DNA from 3 places in the Paeniglutamicibacter sp. GQ140 genome. Region 1 is predicted to be linked to each of the others. Evidence: riboswitches for the same ligand, from Rfam matches in the RefSeq annotation. Region 1 holds a riboswitch; each other region holds the start of a gene.

Region 1 (5,444 bases):
GCCAGTTCGCCGTCCAGGCGAAGCAGGCCGTTGCCGTCGTTGTTGATCATCTTCACGCGGTCAAGGATTTCACCGACGGTGGCTTCCTCTTCGACCTGCTCCTCGATGAACCAGGTCAGCAGTGGCACCGAGTCAATGTCGCCCTCATTGTGGGCAAGGCGATAGAGGTCGCGAATCGATTCGGAGACCTTCTTCTCGTGGTCAAGGGATGCCTGGAAGGCACCGTCCACCGTAGCCACGTTCAATTCCGGGGCCCCAATGGCACCGATCGAGGGGTGCGCCCCGCGATTGGTCATGTGGGCGATGAACTTTTCCGCGTGCTCCAGTTCCTCGGCGGACTGGGCCCGGAACCAGGCAGCGATGCCCGGCAGGCTCAGGACATCCATTTCGATGGCCAGCTGGCGGTACACCGTCGAGGCCTGGAGTTCCAGGGTGATTTGGTCGTTGAATGCGTCTGCAAGCTTTCCGGTAAGTTCCATGGCACCCACGCTACGCACTCCTTTGGGCCTTGTCACCGAAGTATGGCCGTACTTACCTTGGGGTAAATATGGCATGCTTTGGGTCCCGGGGAGGTGCTACCAAGGTGATGCTCACCTTGGTTCGGACTCCCGGGCTGGGCCCGGTCAGGAGGAAATAATGCGTTCCCCGGCGTGGATCTTGGCAACCGCCCGGTTGGCGTCGCGCAGCCCAAGCAACACGCCGCCCAGCATTATTGCCACGCCCGCCATCGTGGCTGCGGGGAGGACAAAAGCAGGAAGTGCCACCAGCATGGAAACGATGCCGCTGGCTGCCATCAGCAACGCGGCAAGCCAGCAGCCCAAGATGCCCTTGTTCGCCGCCGCGTGGTGGCCCAGGAGCCAGCACGTATCGCAGTGCATCAGGGCAGCGGTGCGGATCCCGACCCAGGGATTGCGCTTGATCCGCCCGGAGGCCGCGGCCCTCATCATCCATGCCATCGCGGCCATGAGCAGCACCATGAATGCAGTCGCGATCAATTCGGTCAGTGATTCGCCGTCCATGGCGCGCTTCTCTCCTTGCGGTTTGTGGCCGGCACGCCGGTGCAGGTTCACGTGGGCAGTGCCTGCAACGCTACGCCAGTTCCGGGAAACGTTGCATTTCCGGTGGCGGCCCATTGGGGCCGCCACCGATTCGGTGGTGCTCTCGGCAGACGCTAGCCGCTCAGTCCCGCACGACGCAGGGCTTCGGCCATGGCCGTGTTGCCGCCTGCGGCCTTGGGGCTCCCCTGCTGTGCGCCCCTGTTGGCGCGGGGTGCCCCATGGGACTCTCGTGGGGCCCGCGCCTCCGGTCCCCGGGTGCCACGCGGCGCCCGTTCAGACCGCTCGGTCTTGGCACCCGGTTCGTCGTCCAGACGCAGGGTCAATGAGATGCGCTTGCGCGCCGGGTCCACCTCAAGGACCTTGACCTTGACGACTTGGCCGGAGGTGACAACCTCGCGCGGGTCGGAGATGAACTTGTTGCTCATGGCCGAGACGTGGACCAGGCCGTCTTGGTGGACGCCCACGTCAACGAATGCACCGAAGGCGGCCACGTTGGAAACCGTGCCTTCCAGGACCATTCCGACCTGCAGGTCGGAGATCTTTTCCACGCCCTCCTTGAGGTTCGCGGTCTTGAAGTCGGGGCGCGGGTCGCGGGCAGGGCGCACCAGCTCGGCCATGACGTCCTTGACCGTGGGCAGGCCGAATTGCTCGGTGACGAAGTCCGCCGCATTCAGCGTGGCCACAGACTGGTTCTGCGCGGTGGCCGCCGCCAACAGCGTTTCGGCCAGCCCGTAGGCCTCGGGGTGCACGGCGGAGGCATCCAGAACCTGCTTGCCTCCGGTGATCCGCAGGAATCCGGCGCACTGTTCGAAGGCCTTGGCGCCCAGTCGCGGGACCTTCAGCAGGGATCTGCGGGTAGTGAAGGGGCCGTTGGCGTTGCGGTGCTCGACGATGTTGCGGCTCAACAGCGTCCCGACGCCCGCGACGCGGGCCAGCAGTGCCGGGGAGGCGGTATTCACGTCCACCCCGACGGCGTTTACGCAGTCCTCGACCACCGCGTCCAGGGAGCGGTCCAGCTTGGCCGGGGTCAGGTCGTGCTGGTACTGTCCCACACCGATGGATTTGGGCTCGATCTTCACCAGTTCGGCCAGCGGGTCCTGCAGCCGGCGGGCAATGGACACAGCACCGCGGATGGAGACATCCAGCTCCGGCAGTTCGGCGCTTGCCAGCGCCGAGGCCGAGTACACGGAGGCTCCTGCCTCCGAGACAATCACCTTGGCCGGCTTGTTGGTCAGCTTGGCAATCACGTCCCCGGCCAGCTTGTCGGTCTCCCGGCTGGCCGTTCCATTGCCCACTGCGATCAGTTCGGCACCGTGCTTCGCGGCCAATCCCACCAGGGTGTCAACGGACTGGCCCCACTTGTTGGCCGGCGCGTGCGGGTAGATCGTGGCGGTGTCCACAACCTTGCCGGTGGCGTCCACGACCGCGACCTTCACCCCGGTGCGCAGCCCGGGGTCCAGGCCCAGCACCGCCCGGTTCCCGGCGGGAGCTGCGAGCAGAACGTCGCGCAGGTTGGCTGCGAACACCTTGACGCTGGCTTCCTCCGCGGCCTCAAAGAGCCGCGTACGCAGGTCCGCCTCCAGCCGTGCCAGCAGCCGTCCGCGCCAGGCCAGGCGCACGGTTTGCGCCAGCCACTTGCCGGCCGGGGCATCCGCGCCGGCCCTGATGCCCAGCGAGCGGGCGACGGCGGCCTCGTATCCTGCGCGTGCCTTGGAGAGCGCTGCGTCGTCGCGCGGATCCGCCTCGGCGAGCTCGAGGTTCAGCGCTCCCTCGCGCTCGCCGCGCAACAGCGCCAGGATGCGGTGCGAGGGCTGGGAAGCTACGGGCTGGACGAAGTCCTCGTAGTCGGAGAACTTTGCGGCGTCCGAGGCCGGGGCGCCGGGGGCGATCTTGGAGGCAATCTTGCCTCCTGTCCAGAGCCGTTCACGCAGTTCGGAGACCAGCACCGCATCCTGCGAGGCACGTTCGGTGAGGATGGCCCGGGCACCTGCCAGCGCGTCGGTTGCGGCATTGATGTCGTGTTCGGGGTTCAGGAACGTGGCAGCCAGGGCCTCGGGGTCCTGCGCCGGGTCGGAGATCAGGGAGTCGGCCAGCGGCTCTAGCCCCGCCTCGCGCGCGATCTGGGCGCGGGTGCGGCGCTTGGACTTGTAGGGCAGGTACAGGTCCTCGAGCTCAGCCTTGGTCCCGGCGGCCAAGATGGCGGCCCGCAACTCATCGGTGAGTTTGCCTTGCTCCTCGATCGCCTTGAGGATCGCTTCCCGGCGGTCCTCCAATTCACGCAGGTAGCGCAGCCGCTCCTCGAGCAGCCGTAGCTGGGTGTCGTCCAGGGTGCCGGTGACTTCCTTGCGGTATCGGGCAATGAAGGGAACGGTGGATCCGGCGTCGAGCAATTCGACGGCGGCCTTCACCTGCCAGTCGGCAACCGAGGCACCCCCTGAAGCTAGCTCGGCGGCAATGGTCTGGATTATTCGCATCTGGCTCACCCACACTAGTTTGCCGCATCGGTGCCCCAGCCCGCTGACAGGGACGGATCGCGCCAGGCGTGTGTCGCCTCCGCTGCGTTGCCCGTGATTCGAGAATTGCCTCGGACCGGTGCTAGGTTGGCCACAGGACTCGACACGGGGTGCCGCCTGGCGGCTGAGAGATAGACCCGTTGAACCTGATCTCGATAATCCGAGCGAAGGGATGCCGGTCCGGCATGAACTGCGCTTGCACCCGATTTTTGGGCACCCGGCGGCTGGTTCCATGGCATCCTTTCGCCCAACCGAAGGGTGCAAGAAGATGCTTATCAAGGACCAAACCGTGTTGATCACCGGCGCTGGACGAGGGCTCGGCACGGACCTGGCCCGTGCCTTTGCCCGCGAGGGCGCTCGGATCGTACTGAATTACCGCTCCAGCGAATCCGCCGCTCATGAACTGGCCGCGGAATTCGGGGCCAGTCGAGCAATCGCAGTCCACGCCGACGTGGCGGAGCCGGATCAGGTCGCACAACTGGTGGCCACCGCGCGCGGGCACTTTGGCGCTCCCATCACCACGCTCATCAACAATGCCCTGCCTAATTTTTCCTTCAACGGAGACGCACGCGCGAAGGCCGACGGAATTGGGTACTCGGAATTCGGCGCGCAATTCACCGGCGTCATCGGAGGCGCGCTGAACACCATCCAGGCAACGCTGCCGGGCATGAGAACTGCGGGCTTCGGCAACATCATCAATATCGGGACCAACCTCTTCCAGAACCCCGTGGTCCCGTACCACGACTACACCGCGGCCAAGGCGGCACTGCTGTCCCTGACCCGCACGTTCGCTTCGGACCTTGGTCCGGAAAACATCCGCGTGAACATGATTTCCGGGGGCCTGCTGCGCACCACCGACGCGTCGGCCGCCACCCCCGAGGCCGTCTTCGACCTGATCGCCGACTCCACTCCCCTGCGCCGGGTCACTTCCCCGGCCGAATTCGCCGACGCCGCACTGTTGTTTGCCTCCCCGTGGTCCCGGGCGGTGACCGGGCAGAACCTGGTTGTCGACGGCGGACTGGTGATGAACTAGGAAGGGCAGGCACCTGCCATGGGCACTACTCGCCAATTGCACTTGAACGCCTTCATCTACGGAGCGGGCCACCACACCATGGGCTGGCGCCACCCCGACTCGAGCGCCGACCGTGTCGGGGACATTGCCTACTACGAGGAGCTGGCCCGCCTCGCCGAGCGCGGGTGCCTGGACGCTGTCTTCTTTGCCGACGGACAGAGCGTGAACCACGAATACGCGGCAGGGATCCCCTGGTTCCTGGAGCCGGTGACCGCCCTTAGTGCCATGGCCCGGGCCACCAGAAACATCGGGCTGGTCAGCACAATCTCGGCCAGCTTCTACACACCGTTCCATGCCGCGCGCCTGCTGGCCTCGCTGGACCACATCAGTGGCGGACGCGCCGGGATCAACGTCGTGACCTCCATGTTCGATGCAGAGGCCCGCAATCACGGAATGGACGCCCTGCCTGGCCATGCACAACGCTATGAGCGCGCCGAGGAGTTCGTGGATGCCGTACAGGGATTGTGGGATTCGTGGTCCGATTCGGCGCTGCCTGTGGACCGCGAGGCCGGTCAATTCCTTGATCCGTCCCAGATCCGCCCGGTCAATCACCGCGGCACCCACTTCTCGGTCGCCGGCCCGCTGACCGTCCCCCGCTGCCCACAAGGGCGGCCGGTGCTTTTCCAGGCTGGCTCCTCGGAATCCGGGCGCTCGTTTGCCGCCCGGCATGCCGAGGCCATCTACTCCGTTTCCTGGGACAGGGAATCGGCGCTGGAATACGCCGCGGACATCCGCCGACGGCTGGTCCTGGCCGGACGCTCCGGGGACACGGTTCCGGTCCTTCCCGGGCTGGTCACGTAT
Region 2 (5,444 bases), on a different contig from region 1:
CTCGAACGCGCGCCACATCCGCTCGCGGGTGGCCCCGTCGGCCCGGGCGTGCACCGAGCGGACCAGTTCGATGGCCCGCGCCGTGGCCTCGTCGAACTGGACCGAGGAGTAGGCGGCGAGCCAGTCGGCGTAGGGGTGCGCGGGGTGGCCAGATGCCGCCAGCCGGCTGCCCACGTCCTGGTAGATCCAGAAGCAGGGCAGCAGCGCGGCGGCGAGCACCGGGTAGTCGTTGGCCCCGGAGAGCAGGTGGTTGAGGTAGGCGGTGGTCGTGTCCGAGGGTTCCGGGACTTCCTCGGCGAGCCGGCCGCGGTGCAACGCGAGTTCCTCCTCCAGGCAGCCGGCGGCGCTGGTTGCCCAGAAGCGTTGCTCCACGGTGGTGGGGGCCAGTTCCGAGGCGCGCGACATGACCCGCGCATAGCCGCGCAGGTACAGGGCGTCCTGGCCCAGGTAGTCCTCGAAGTCGGCCGTTTCCAGGGTCCCGTCCTTGAGCCGGCGGATGAACGCGAGTTCGTCGATGCCCGCGCGGATGCCGGAGATCTCCTCCCACCACCGCGCCAGCGGGTCCTGCGCCTGCGCCGGGGGCACCCCGTCCCAGAGCCCGGCCAGGTGGTTCACCGGGCCGTGCCCGGAACCGACGGCCAGTTCGTCGGCGCGTGAGATCGCGTCGAAAAGCCAGGCCTTCGCATGGCGCAGCGCCGATCCCCAGTCGCCGCCGCGGGCGTAAAAGGTCGCCAGTGCGGAGGAGAGCGAGCAGCCGGTGCCGTGGGTGTTGGCGGTGGCGAGGCGCGGGGAGGCGACCTCGCAGAGCACGCCGTCGGGACCGATGATCGCGTCCCTGCAGGTGTCCCCTTCCAGGTGCCCGCCCTTGGCCAGCACCAGCAGGCGGTATTCGGCCGCGAGGCCGCGCGCCTGGGCGACGGCCTGCTCCCAGTCGGTGGCCACCGGGCCGCGTGCCAGCACCGCGAGCTCCGGGATGTTGGGGGTGAGAACGTCGACGTGGGCCAGGAGGCGACGCAGGGCGGCCTCCGCGTCGGCATCCAGCAGCGAGTCCCCGCTGGTGGCGACCATGACCGGGTCCAGCACGACGGCCGGCGCGGCGGATCCGACGGCCCGGATGCCGGCGAGCCAGCCGCCGAGTTCGTCGATGACCCGCGCGTTGGCGAGCATCCCGATCTTGATCGCGTCGATGGAGATGTCCTCGGAGATCGCGCGCAGCTGCGCCAGCAGGAACCCGGCCGGCGGCACGTGCACGGCACTCACGCCGCGGGTGTTCTGCGCGGTCAGGGCGCTGATGGCGGCCATCCCGTAGCCGCCTGCAGCGGCAATGGACTTCAGGTCGGCCTGGATCCCGGCGCCGCCGGAGGGGTCGGAGCCGGCGATGGACAGGATGTTCTTCACGGTGTTCGGGGTGCTCATGGCTTGGTGCCCTCCCAGAGGTTGCGTAGGTTCGTGGCTGCGGCGCGCGGGTCCTGCGCGGAGCAGATGGCGCGGACCACCGCGACGCCGGCGGCCCCGGAGCGGGCCAGCGGGGCCACATCGGCGGCGTCGATCCCGCCGATGGCGATAACGGGCAGGTCGCTGAGTCCCGCGGCGCGGGCCAGGCCCGCATGGCCCAGCGGTTCGGGGTGGTCCTTCTTGGTCGGGGTGGCGTGCACGGCGCCGACGCCCAGGTAGTCGATGGTGCCCGGTGCGTTGGCGTGCAGCCTGTTTGCCGCATCGATCTGCGCATCGGTGGCGGCGCTGAGGCCCAGGATTGCGTCGGGGCCGATCAGTTCGCGCACCAGCGCCGCGGGCAGGTCGGACTGGCCGATGTGCACCCCCTGCACCGAGGCGCCGGCGGCACGGGCGGCCAGGTACACGTCGACGCGGTCGTTGACCAGCAGTGCCGCGCGCCCGGCGGTGTGCCGGGCGCAGGCGGTGACGATGTCCAGGAATTGCGCCGCCGGCAGGTCCTTGCAGCGCAGCTGCACCGTCTCGATCCCGCCGTCCACCGCGGCCTTCACGATCTCCGCCAGGGGCCGTCCGGCGGTGGAGGCGGAATCCGCGACCAGGTACACGCCGCGGGCGCTCATGAGAGCACCGCCGTGGCGCCCAGGCCGGCGGGGGAGATGGCGGCCAGCGCATCGAGGAAGAGCGGGGCAAAGGTCCCGGGTCCCGCGGACGTGGCCGCGGCGCGTTCGGCAGCGGCGGAGTAGAAGGCGTGCGCGGCAACCGTGGCCACCAGCGGGTCCGGGCCGGTGGCGAGGAAGGCGGCGCAGACCGCGCCCAGCGCGCACCCGCCGCCGGTGACGCGGGTCAGCAGCTCGCTGCCGCCGTGCACGTACACCGTGCGCGCCCCGTCGGTCACCAGGTCGGCTTTCCCGGAGACCGCGACCACGGCGCCGGTGCGCCTGGCCAGCTCCCCGGCGGCGTCGGCCGCCGCCGCAACCGAGTCGGTTGACTCGACGCCGCGACCCCCGGCCGCCTCCCCGGCAAGCGCCAGGATTTCCGAGGCGTTGCCGCGGATCAGGGTGGGTCCGGCGGCGGCGAATTCGCGGGCCAGCGAGGTGCGCACGCGCAACGATCCGACGGCCACGGGGTCAAGCACCCAGGGGGTCGAGGCGGCCCCGGCGCCGGCAACGGCCTCGCGCATGGCGGCGGCCTGCTCGGTGTTCGGCGTGCCCAGGTTGACCAGCACCGAAGCCGCGACTCCGGCGAAATCCCCCGCCTCCCCTGGCGTCTCGACCATGGCCGGGGAAGCGCCGGCGGCCAACAAGACGTTGGCGGTGAAGTTGGTGACCACCGTGTTGGTCAGGCACTGGACCAGGGGCGTGGAGGCGCGCAAGGCGCCCAGGGCATCGGCGAGCTCGCCGGGTGATACAACAATTGAAGGCGCCATGGATTCCATGAGCAACATCCCTCCGCTAGTACGAACTAGATCAGGTTCTACGGGTTTCATCTCAGCCGGCCGCATGCGCCGACACCCCGTGTCACTATGCGCGAGCCTATCCCACCGGGCGCCGGGGCGGGCAGTCGATGTCTCCGGGCACCGCCCCCGGCACCGGCCCCAAGCGTGGCGGCCTGTTGCCGATGCCACACTGGCCGTAGGCTCGGGACATGGGCACATCCGACACTTCACATAAATCCGCGCCGCCTCGCGAGTCAACGGCGCTGAACGAGCTCGAGCTGCCCGAGGTGGTGCCCGAACTGCCGGAAAACATCATGGAGATCGTCGCCTCGATGCACGACGTGGTGGCAACCCGGCTGGCACACCCGCGCCGCTTCAGGGCCTCGCAGCTCAAGGCGCTCGAGCGGATGCTCGACGCGCACGAGCAGGACTTCATCGACGCGCTGGCCGACGACCTGGGCAAGGGGGCGGTCGAGGCGAAGATGACGGAAATCGACATGGTGCGCGCGGAAATCGACCACGCGCAACTGCACCTCTCCGAGTGGATGGAATCCAAGCCGGTGAAGATCCCGCTGGTGCTGCATCCCGCGGCGGCCAAGATCGAGCCGCAGCCGCTGGGAGTGGTGCTGGTCATCGGTGCCTGGAACTACCCGCTGCAGCTGATCCTCGCCCCGCTGGTTGCCTCCATCTCCGCGGGGAACGTCACGGTGCTCAAGCCCTCGGAGCTGGCCCCGGCGACCTCCGCGCTGCTGGGCCGGCTGGTCCCCAAGTTCCTTGACCACCGCGCGTGCGCCGTTATCCAGGGCGGGGCGTCAACCAGCAAGGTGCTCCTGGAACAGCACTTCGACCACATCTTCTACACCGGCGGCGAGCGGGTGGGAAAGATCGTGGCCCGTGCCGCGGCCGAGCACCTGACACCGGTGACCCTCGAGCTGGGAGGGAAGTCCCCGGCCGTGGTGATGGACGGGGCCTCCGCCACGGTGGCGCGCCGGCTGGCCTTCGGCAAGTTCATGAATTCCGGGCAGACCTGCGTGGCCCCCGACTACGTGCTGGCGGTCGGCGACGCCGCGGGAAGCCTGGAAAAGCAGCTGGCCAAGGCCATTACCGCGTTCTACGGCAAGAACCCGCTGGCCAGCCGCGACTACGGCCGCATCGTGAACAAGGCCCACTTCGACAGGCTGGTTTCCTACCTGGAGCACGGAGAGGTCCTCGTCGGCGGCGGGTACGACGCCGACACCCTGAAGATCGAGCCGACCGTGATGGCCAACGTGGATCCGGGCTCGCCCTTGATGCGCGAGGAGATCTTCGGACCGATCCTGCCGATCATCGAGGTGGAAAGCTTCGACGCGGCGGTGCGCTTCATCAATGCGCGTCCGACCCCGCTGGTCGCCTATCTCTTCAGCGAGAACCCGCGGCTGCAGTCCGCCTTCGGGGACCAGGTGCGCGCGGGCGCCATCGTGCACAACGCCCCCAACCTGCACCTGGCCGTCCCGGGGCTCCCCTTCGGCGGCGTGGGCGACTCCGGCATGGGTTCATACCACGGGCGGCATGGCTTCGAGCGGCTCTCGCAGATGCGTTCCGTGATGGGCAAGACCACCGTGGTCGACACGCTCAAGGCGATCTACCCGCCGTACACCTGGGCGAAGTCCAAGCTCATCGACAGGCTGATGTAGGCATTCCACAAGGCGCATATTTGCTTGTGGGAGAGTTTTTACCTGCCTGATCCGACGGAAGCCCGGCCCGGATGGGCGCCGTCCCGCAGCGGCGACCCCCCCCGGGACAGGCGCCGGCTAGGCGAGTACTGCGGAGACGATGTCCTTGGCCTCGGACTGGACCCGGGCCAGGTGCTCGTCGCCCAGGAACGACTCGGCATAGATCTTGTACTTGTCCTCGGTGCCGGAGGGACGCGCGGCAAACCAGGCGTTTTCGGTGGTGACCTTCAGCCCGCCGATTTTCGCCCCGTTGCCCGGCGCCTCGGTCAGCCGCGCGGTGATCTTTTCCCCGGCGAGCATCTCGGCCGCCACGTCGGTGGCCGCGAGGTTCCCCAGCCGCGCGCGCTGCTCCCTGTCGGCCGGGGCGTCGATCCGCGCATAGCTCGGGGAGCCGTGCTCGGCCGCCAGCGCGGCATAGTGCCTCGAGGGGGAGGACCCGGTGACAGCGGTGATCTCGCTGGCCAGCAGCGCCAGCAGGATCCCGTCCTTGTCGGTGGTCCAGGGCCGCCCGTCGCGGCGCAGGAAGGAGGCGCCGGCGGATTCCTCGCCGCCGAAGGCCCCGGATCCGTCCAGCAGGCCCGGGACGAACCACTTGAAGCCCACCGGGACCTCGACCAGCTTGCGGCCCAGCTTTGCCGCGACGCGGTCGATCATCGAGGAGGAGACCAGCGTCTTGCCGATGCCCGCCTGCGGGGACCAGCCGGTGCGGTGCGCGTACAGGTACTCGATGGCCACGGCCAGGTAGTGGTTGGGGTTCATCAGCCCGGCATCGGGGGTGACGATGCCGTGGCGGTCCGCGTCGGCGTCGTTGCCCGTGGCGATGTCGAAGGAGTCGCGGGCGGCGA
Region 3 (5,444 bases), on a different contig from region 1:
CGTGGGCACCGTGAACATGGCCGACCTGGCGGTGAAGCTGCCGCAGATCTCCGAAGGCACCCAGACGGTGCTGCACGTGATGCTGCTGGTGGCATTCGGGATCAAGGCCGCGGTCTTCCCGCTGTCCTTCTGGCTCCCCGACTCCTACCCGACGGCCCCTGCCCCCGTCACCGCGGTGTTCGCCGGGCTGCTGACCAAGGTCGGCGTCTATGCCATCATCCGCACCGAGACCCTGCTGTTCCCCGGGAACCGGCTCTCGGATGCGCTGATGGTCGTGGCCGGGCTGACCATGCTGGTGGGAATCCTCGGCGCCGTGGCACAGACGGACATCAAGCGCATGCTTTCCTTCACGCTGACCAGCCACATCGGCTTCCTGATCTTCGGCGTCGCCGTGGGCAACCAGCTGGGCCTCGGGGCGACCATCTACTACGTGGCCCACCACATCGTGGTGCAGACCTCGCTGTTCCTGGTCGCGGGCCTCATCGAGCGCCGCGCCGGCACCTCGAACATCGACCGGCTCGGTTCGCTGGCCAAGCTTTCGCCGTTGCTGGCGCTGCTCTTCTTCGTCCCGGCCATGAACCTGGGCGGCATCCCGCCGTTCTCCGGGTTCCTGGGCAAGCTCGGCCTGGTCCAGGGCGGCGCCGAGCTGGGCACCCCGATGGCCTGGGTGCTGGTGGCGGTGTCGCTGCTGACCTCGCTGCTGACCCTGCTGGCCGTGGCCCGCATCTGGAACAGGGCGTTCTGGCGCGATGCCGAGGACGCCTCGGACCCGGACCCGCTGCTGCTCGTTGGCGTTTCCGCGGCGCGCGGGGCCACCTACGACATCGTCGCCGACGAACCGGCCAGCCGCTACAGCGACCGCGGAAACGCGGCCCTGCTGCCCAACGGCATGTTGGCCATGACCGCCGCCCTGGTGCTGGTGGGCGTGGCGTTGACGGTGTTTGCCGGGCCGCTCTTCGACTTCAGCGACAGGGTGGCCGGACAGATGCTCGATGAGGGCAACTACATCGAGGCCGTCCTCGGAGCCGGAGAGGGGCAAGCACGATGAGCAGGGAACAACGTCTGGCCGACGCCAAGGACGAGAGCGGGCAGCGCCAGCGATCCACGCTGCGCCAGGAGATTCCGCTGCTGGTAGGGATGATGCTGGTGTGGGGCGCGCTCTGGCAGGACTTTGCCATCGGAAACCTGGTGTTCGGGCTGCTGATCTCGCTGCTGCTGGTGCGGGTCTTCCGCCTGCCGCCGATCATCCTTTCGGGGCGTTTCAACATCTGGCGTGCCGTGGTCTTCATCGGGGCGTTCCTGCGGGACGTGACGCGGGCCAGCTTCGAGGTCATGTACCTGGCGGTGTTCCGCGGGCCGCGGACCACCAGCGCGGTCATCACCGTCACGCTGCGCACCGAGTCTGACCTGCTGGTCACCTTCGTCGGCCACGTGCTGACGCTGGTGCCCGGATCCTACGTCGTCGAGGTGGACCGACGGTCCTCCACGCTGTACCTGCACGTGCTCAACGTCAACGACCAGGCGGGCGTGGAAAAGGCCCGGGCATCGGTCCTGCTGATCGAGGAACGGCTGATCCGGATGATGGGCACCGCCGAGGAACTTGCGGCGCTGAACGCCGAGAAGACGGAACCAAGCAAGGAACACGGAGCACCTTCATGAACATCGTCCTGTGGATTTGCGGAATCACGCTCTCGATTGCGGCCTGCCTGGCCATCGTCAGGCTGGCCAAGGGCCCGTCCATCCTGGAGCGCGTCATCGCCACCGACGTGCTGCTCCTGATCATCTCCGCGGCGCTCTGCATCGAGATGACCGTCAACCAGCACGCCAACAACCTGGTCTTTGTGCTGCTGGCCTGCCTGGTCGGGTTCGTCGGGTCGGTCACGGTTTCCCGCTTCGTCACGGATCGGAGGAACGCCTGATGCTTGACACGCTCATCGACATCGTTGCCGGGACGTTCATGATCGTCGGCTGCCTGATGTCCCTGGCCGCGGGAATCGGCATGCTTCGCTTCCCCGACCTGCTCTCGCGCCTGCACGCCGCGACCAAGCCGCAGGTGCTGGGCCTGTTCCTGCTGCTGGCGGCGCTCGGGCTGGAACTGCGCTCCTGGGCGGTGCTGCCGGTGCTCGTGCTGGCCTGGTTGCTGCAGCTGCTCACCGCGCCGGTCTCGGCACACATGGTCGGACGCGCCGGATACCGGACGCGGCACCTCAAGCGCGAGACCCTCGTTGCCGATGAGCTGGCGGCGGTCGTCGAGGCCGCCGAGCAGCGGGAGGAACACGAAATCGGCCGCGACAGGCCGCGGGACCGCACCGACTTCATCGACTAGACTCCGCGGGGCCCGGGTCCGTAACCCGTGTCCCGGAGCCGGCGGCAGCGCCGGAAACGACTCGGGGGCCCACGGGAAATCCGTGGGCCCCCGAGTCATTGGTGGCTTAGGCCTTTTTGGCGAACCGGGCCAGGGCCCTTTGGGTGCCGCGGTCGGTGAGCACCTGGATCAGGGCGGCGGTCGTGGCAGAAAGGACGGCGAAGGCAATCGCCTGGCGCATGCTGGCCTCGGCCTGTGCTTCCTTGTTGCCTCGCTTGGGCGGTTGCTGGCCGGTGAAGCCAAGCCATGCCTTGTCGACGATCTTCCCGCCCAAGAATCCTGCGGCAATGGAAATAACTGGGCCGATAAGTTTCATCAAACTGTTCATGGGGACTCCCAAATGTTGCGGGCAACGGTACCTGCCCCAGCATAGCCTGAGGTAGCATCATAGGACTGAAACAATCACGACAGGGGAGCGTCGTGCGAAGCAATTCGCACCAAGGCGCTGAGAGTGCGGAGAACCGCAGACCCTCGAACCTGCCCCGGCTAGTACCGGCGAAGGAAGTCGAGTTCTCAGGGGTGCGTTGAAACAAACGTTTTCCCTCCCCTCCTTGTATCCAAGGAGGATCACGATCATGAGCACCACCAACCAGCCCGCCGGGCCCAAAACGGCAACCACGTCCTGGCGCGTCGTCGACATCGTCATTGCAGCGGTCATCGCCGTGTCCTCGGGCGTCATCTTCTGGGCCTGGAACAGCACCCACCACCTGCTTGACTTCCTGTTCCTGGCCTTCCCGCCCTCGACCGCACTGGTCTCGGGCATGTGGCTCTTTCCCGCGGTGCTCGGCGCCTTGGTCATCCGCAAGCCCGGCGCGGCCCTGTTCTGCGAACTGGTGGCGGCCATGGTGTCCGCGCTGATGGGGTCCGAATTCGGGCTGACGGTGCTGACCTCCGGCCTGATCCAGGGCCTGGGCGCCGAGGCGGTCTTCGCCGCGTTCCGCTACCGCAAGTTCAACCTGCCCGTGGCCTTGCTGGCCGGTGCAGGCGCCGGGCTCTTCGGCAGCGTCAACGACACCTTCATCTTCCGCTGGTACCCCGAATACACCACCGGCATGCTTTTCGCCTACATCGCGTTCATGACCATCTCGGGCATCGTCATCGCCGGGCTGCTGTCCTTCCTGGCCACCCGCGCCCTGGCCAAGACCGGCGCCCTGGGCGCCCTAGCCAGCCGCAAGGCGGCCACCGAACCCATCCTCTAGGACGCGGCCGCCATCATGTCTTCACCTTCGATGCTGCACCGTGAGGCCGACGCCCCGGGGCAGGCCCGCCGGCTCTCCGCGCCCGTGTCCGTCAGCGCCCGCAACTGGGGTTGGCGGCATGCGGACCGCGCCCAACCGGCCCTGTGGGGCCTTGACCTGGACATCCGCGCCGGGGAGCGGGTCCTGCTGGCCGGGCCCTCGGGCGCGGGCAAGTCCACACTGCTCTACGCGCTGGCAGGGGTCCTGCACGAGGACGACGAGGCCTATTCCTCCGGCGAGCTCCTGCTGGACGGAACGCCCGTGGCCCAGGGCCGCGGCCTGGTCGGGCTCATGCAGCAGGATCCCGAAACCCAGGTCGTCCAGGCCCGGGTCGGTGACGATGTGGCCTTCGGCGCCGAAAACCTCTCCGTGCCGCCGGAGGAGATCGCCCGGCGCATCGTCGACGCCCTGGACGCCGTGGGACTCGACGTCCCCCTGGAGCACCCCACCGCGGCGCTCTCGGGCGGGCAAAAACAACGCCTGGCCCTGGCCGGGATCCTGGCCATGGGCCCGGGACTCGTCCTGCTGGACGAGCCGACGGCGAACCTCGACCCGGCCGGCGTGCTGGAGGTCCGCGACGCGGTGATCCGTGCACTCGACGCCACCGGGGCGACCCTGCTGATCGTCGAACACCGGCTGGAGGCCTGGGCGCCGCACATGGACCGGGTCATCGTGCTGGAACCGGGCGGGGGCATCGCCCACGAGGGAACCCCGGACGAGCTGTTCGGGCCCGGCGCCGTCCGCGGGGAACTGATTTCCGCCGGGGTCTGGGTGCCCGGATACACCCCGGCCATCGAGGCCAGGCCGAACACAGGGAGCAGCGGAGCACTGCTGCTCGAGGCCGGTTCCCTGGCCGTCGCCCGGAAGCGCGGCGGCCCGGTCGCCGCCGGCGGGCTTGAGATGCGGGTCGCGGCGGGCGAGGCCTGGAGCGTGCGCGGGGCCAACGGCTCGGGCAAGTCGACCTTCGCCCTGACCCTGGGGGGCCTGTTGCCCCAGGCCTCCGGCACGGTGCTGGCCACCGCGGAACTGGCCGCCGGATCCGAGGCGCGCCCCTACCACTGGCGGGCCACCGAGCTGGTGGGCCGGATCGGTTCGGTGTTCCAGGAACCCGAACACCAATTCGTCACCAACACGGTGGCCGAGGAGCTGGCCTTTGGCCCGGCGCACGCGGTCAAGCCCGGCACCCGGGAACCGCTGTTCACGCAGCCGGAGATCGAGTCGCGGGTCGAGTCGTTGCTGGCCCGGCTGCGGCTGGGGCACCTGGCCGAGGCAAACCCCTTCACCCTTTCGGGCGGGGAAAAGCGCCGGCTCTCGGTGGCCACGGTCCTGGCCTCGTCCCCGCAGGTCCTGATCCTCGACGAGCCGACCTTTGGCCAGGACGCCAATACCTGGCGGGAGCTGGCACTGTTGCTGCGCGAGGAACTGGCGCATGGCACGGCGATCATTGCCGTGACCCACGACGCGGATTTCGCCCGCGCCCTGGGCGCCAACGAGTTCGTCCTCGATGCCCCCGGCGGCCGGGACGGGAACCCGGAGACCGGGGCCCGCCCCGGGTTGCTGCAGGCCGATGCCCGCGGCGGGGCCAGTTTCCTGGGCCGGGCGAACCCGCTGGCCAAGCTGGCCGCGGTGGCGCTGGCAACGATCCCGCTGGTGGCCTCGATGGACTGGGTCAGCAGCTCCCTGGTGGTCCTGGCGACGATCCTGGCGCTGCCGCTGGCAGGGCTGTCGATCCCGCGTTTCCTGGCCCGGGGCTGGCCACTGCTTCTCGCCGCGCTCTTCGGGGCCTGGGGAACCGCGCTGGTGGGCAACGACTCCGGTGCGGTGCTGCTGGACCTGGGCAT

Evidence for each region. A riboswitch is a leader RNA that binds a small molecule or an ion and turns the genes downstream of it on or off. The one in region 1 is predicted to bind thiamine pyrophosphate.
Region 2: linked by a shared signal. The riboswitch ahead of thiM (hydroxyethylthiazole kinase) and the one ahead of AC6CHY_RS19870 (3-oxoacyl-ACP reductase) in region 1 are both predicted to bind thiamine pyrophosphate.
Region 3: linked by a shared signal. The riboswitch ahead of AC6CHY_RS18260 (ECF transporter S component) and the one ahead of AC6CHY_RS19870 (3-oxoacyl-ACP reductase) in region 1 are both predicted to bind thiamine pyrophosphate.

The regions. Positions count from the first base shown of each region.
Region 1 is NZ_JCAXDW010000023.1:3,017-8,460, forward strand. Features, by position in the region: gene AC6CHY_RS19855 (ferritin) at 1-479, opposite strand, end outside; gene AC6CHY_RS19860 (SdpI family protein) at 624-1,019, opposite strand; gene AC6CHY_RS19865 (Tex family protein) at 1,172-3,532, opposite strand; TPP riboswitch at 3,668-3,761, shown strand; gene AC6CHY_RS19870 (3-oxoacyl-ACP reductase) at 3,840-4,604, shown strand; gene AC6CHY_RS19875 (LLM class flavin-dependent oxidoreductase) at 4,623-5,444, shown strand, end outside.
Region 2 is NZ_JCAXDW010000017.1:62,037-67,480, forward strand. Features, by position in the region: gene thiD (bifunctional hydroxymethylpyrimidine kinase/phosphomethylpyrimidine kinase) at 1-1,416, opposite strand, end outside; gene thiE (thiamine phosphate synthase) at 1,413-2,072, opposite strand; gene thiM (hydroxyethylthiazole kinase) at 2,069-2,887, opposite strand; TPP riboswitch at 2,879-2,977, opposite strand; gene AC6CHY_RS18670 (aldehyde dehydrogenase family protein) at 3,097-4,560, shown strand; gene pgm (phosphoglucomutase (alpha-D-glucose-1,6-bisphosphate-dependent)) at 4,678-5,444, opposite strand, start outside.
Region 3 is NZ_JCAXDW010000016.1:84,966-90,409, reverse strand. Features, by position in the region: gene AC6CHY_RS18285 (Na+/H+ antiporter subunit D) at 1-1,048, shown strand, start outside; gene AC6CHY_RS18280 (Na+/H+ antiporter subunit E) at 1,045-1,659, shown strand; gene AC6CHY_RS18275 (MrpF/PhaF family protein) at 1,656-1,919, shown strand; gene mnhG (monovalent cation/H(+) antiporter subunit G) at 1,919-2,326, shown strand; gene AC6CHY_RS18265 (DUF4235 domain-containing protein) at 2,433-2,693, opposite strand; TPP riboswitch at 2,765-2,886, shown strand; gene AC6CHY_RS18260 (ECF transporter S component) at 2,941-3,564, shown strand; gene AC6CHY_RS18255 (ATP-binding cassette domain-containing protein) at 3,595-5,444, shown strand, end outside.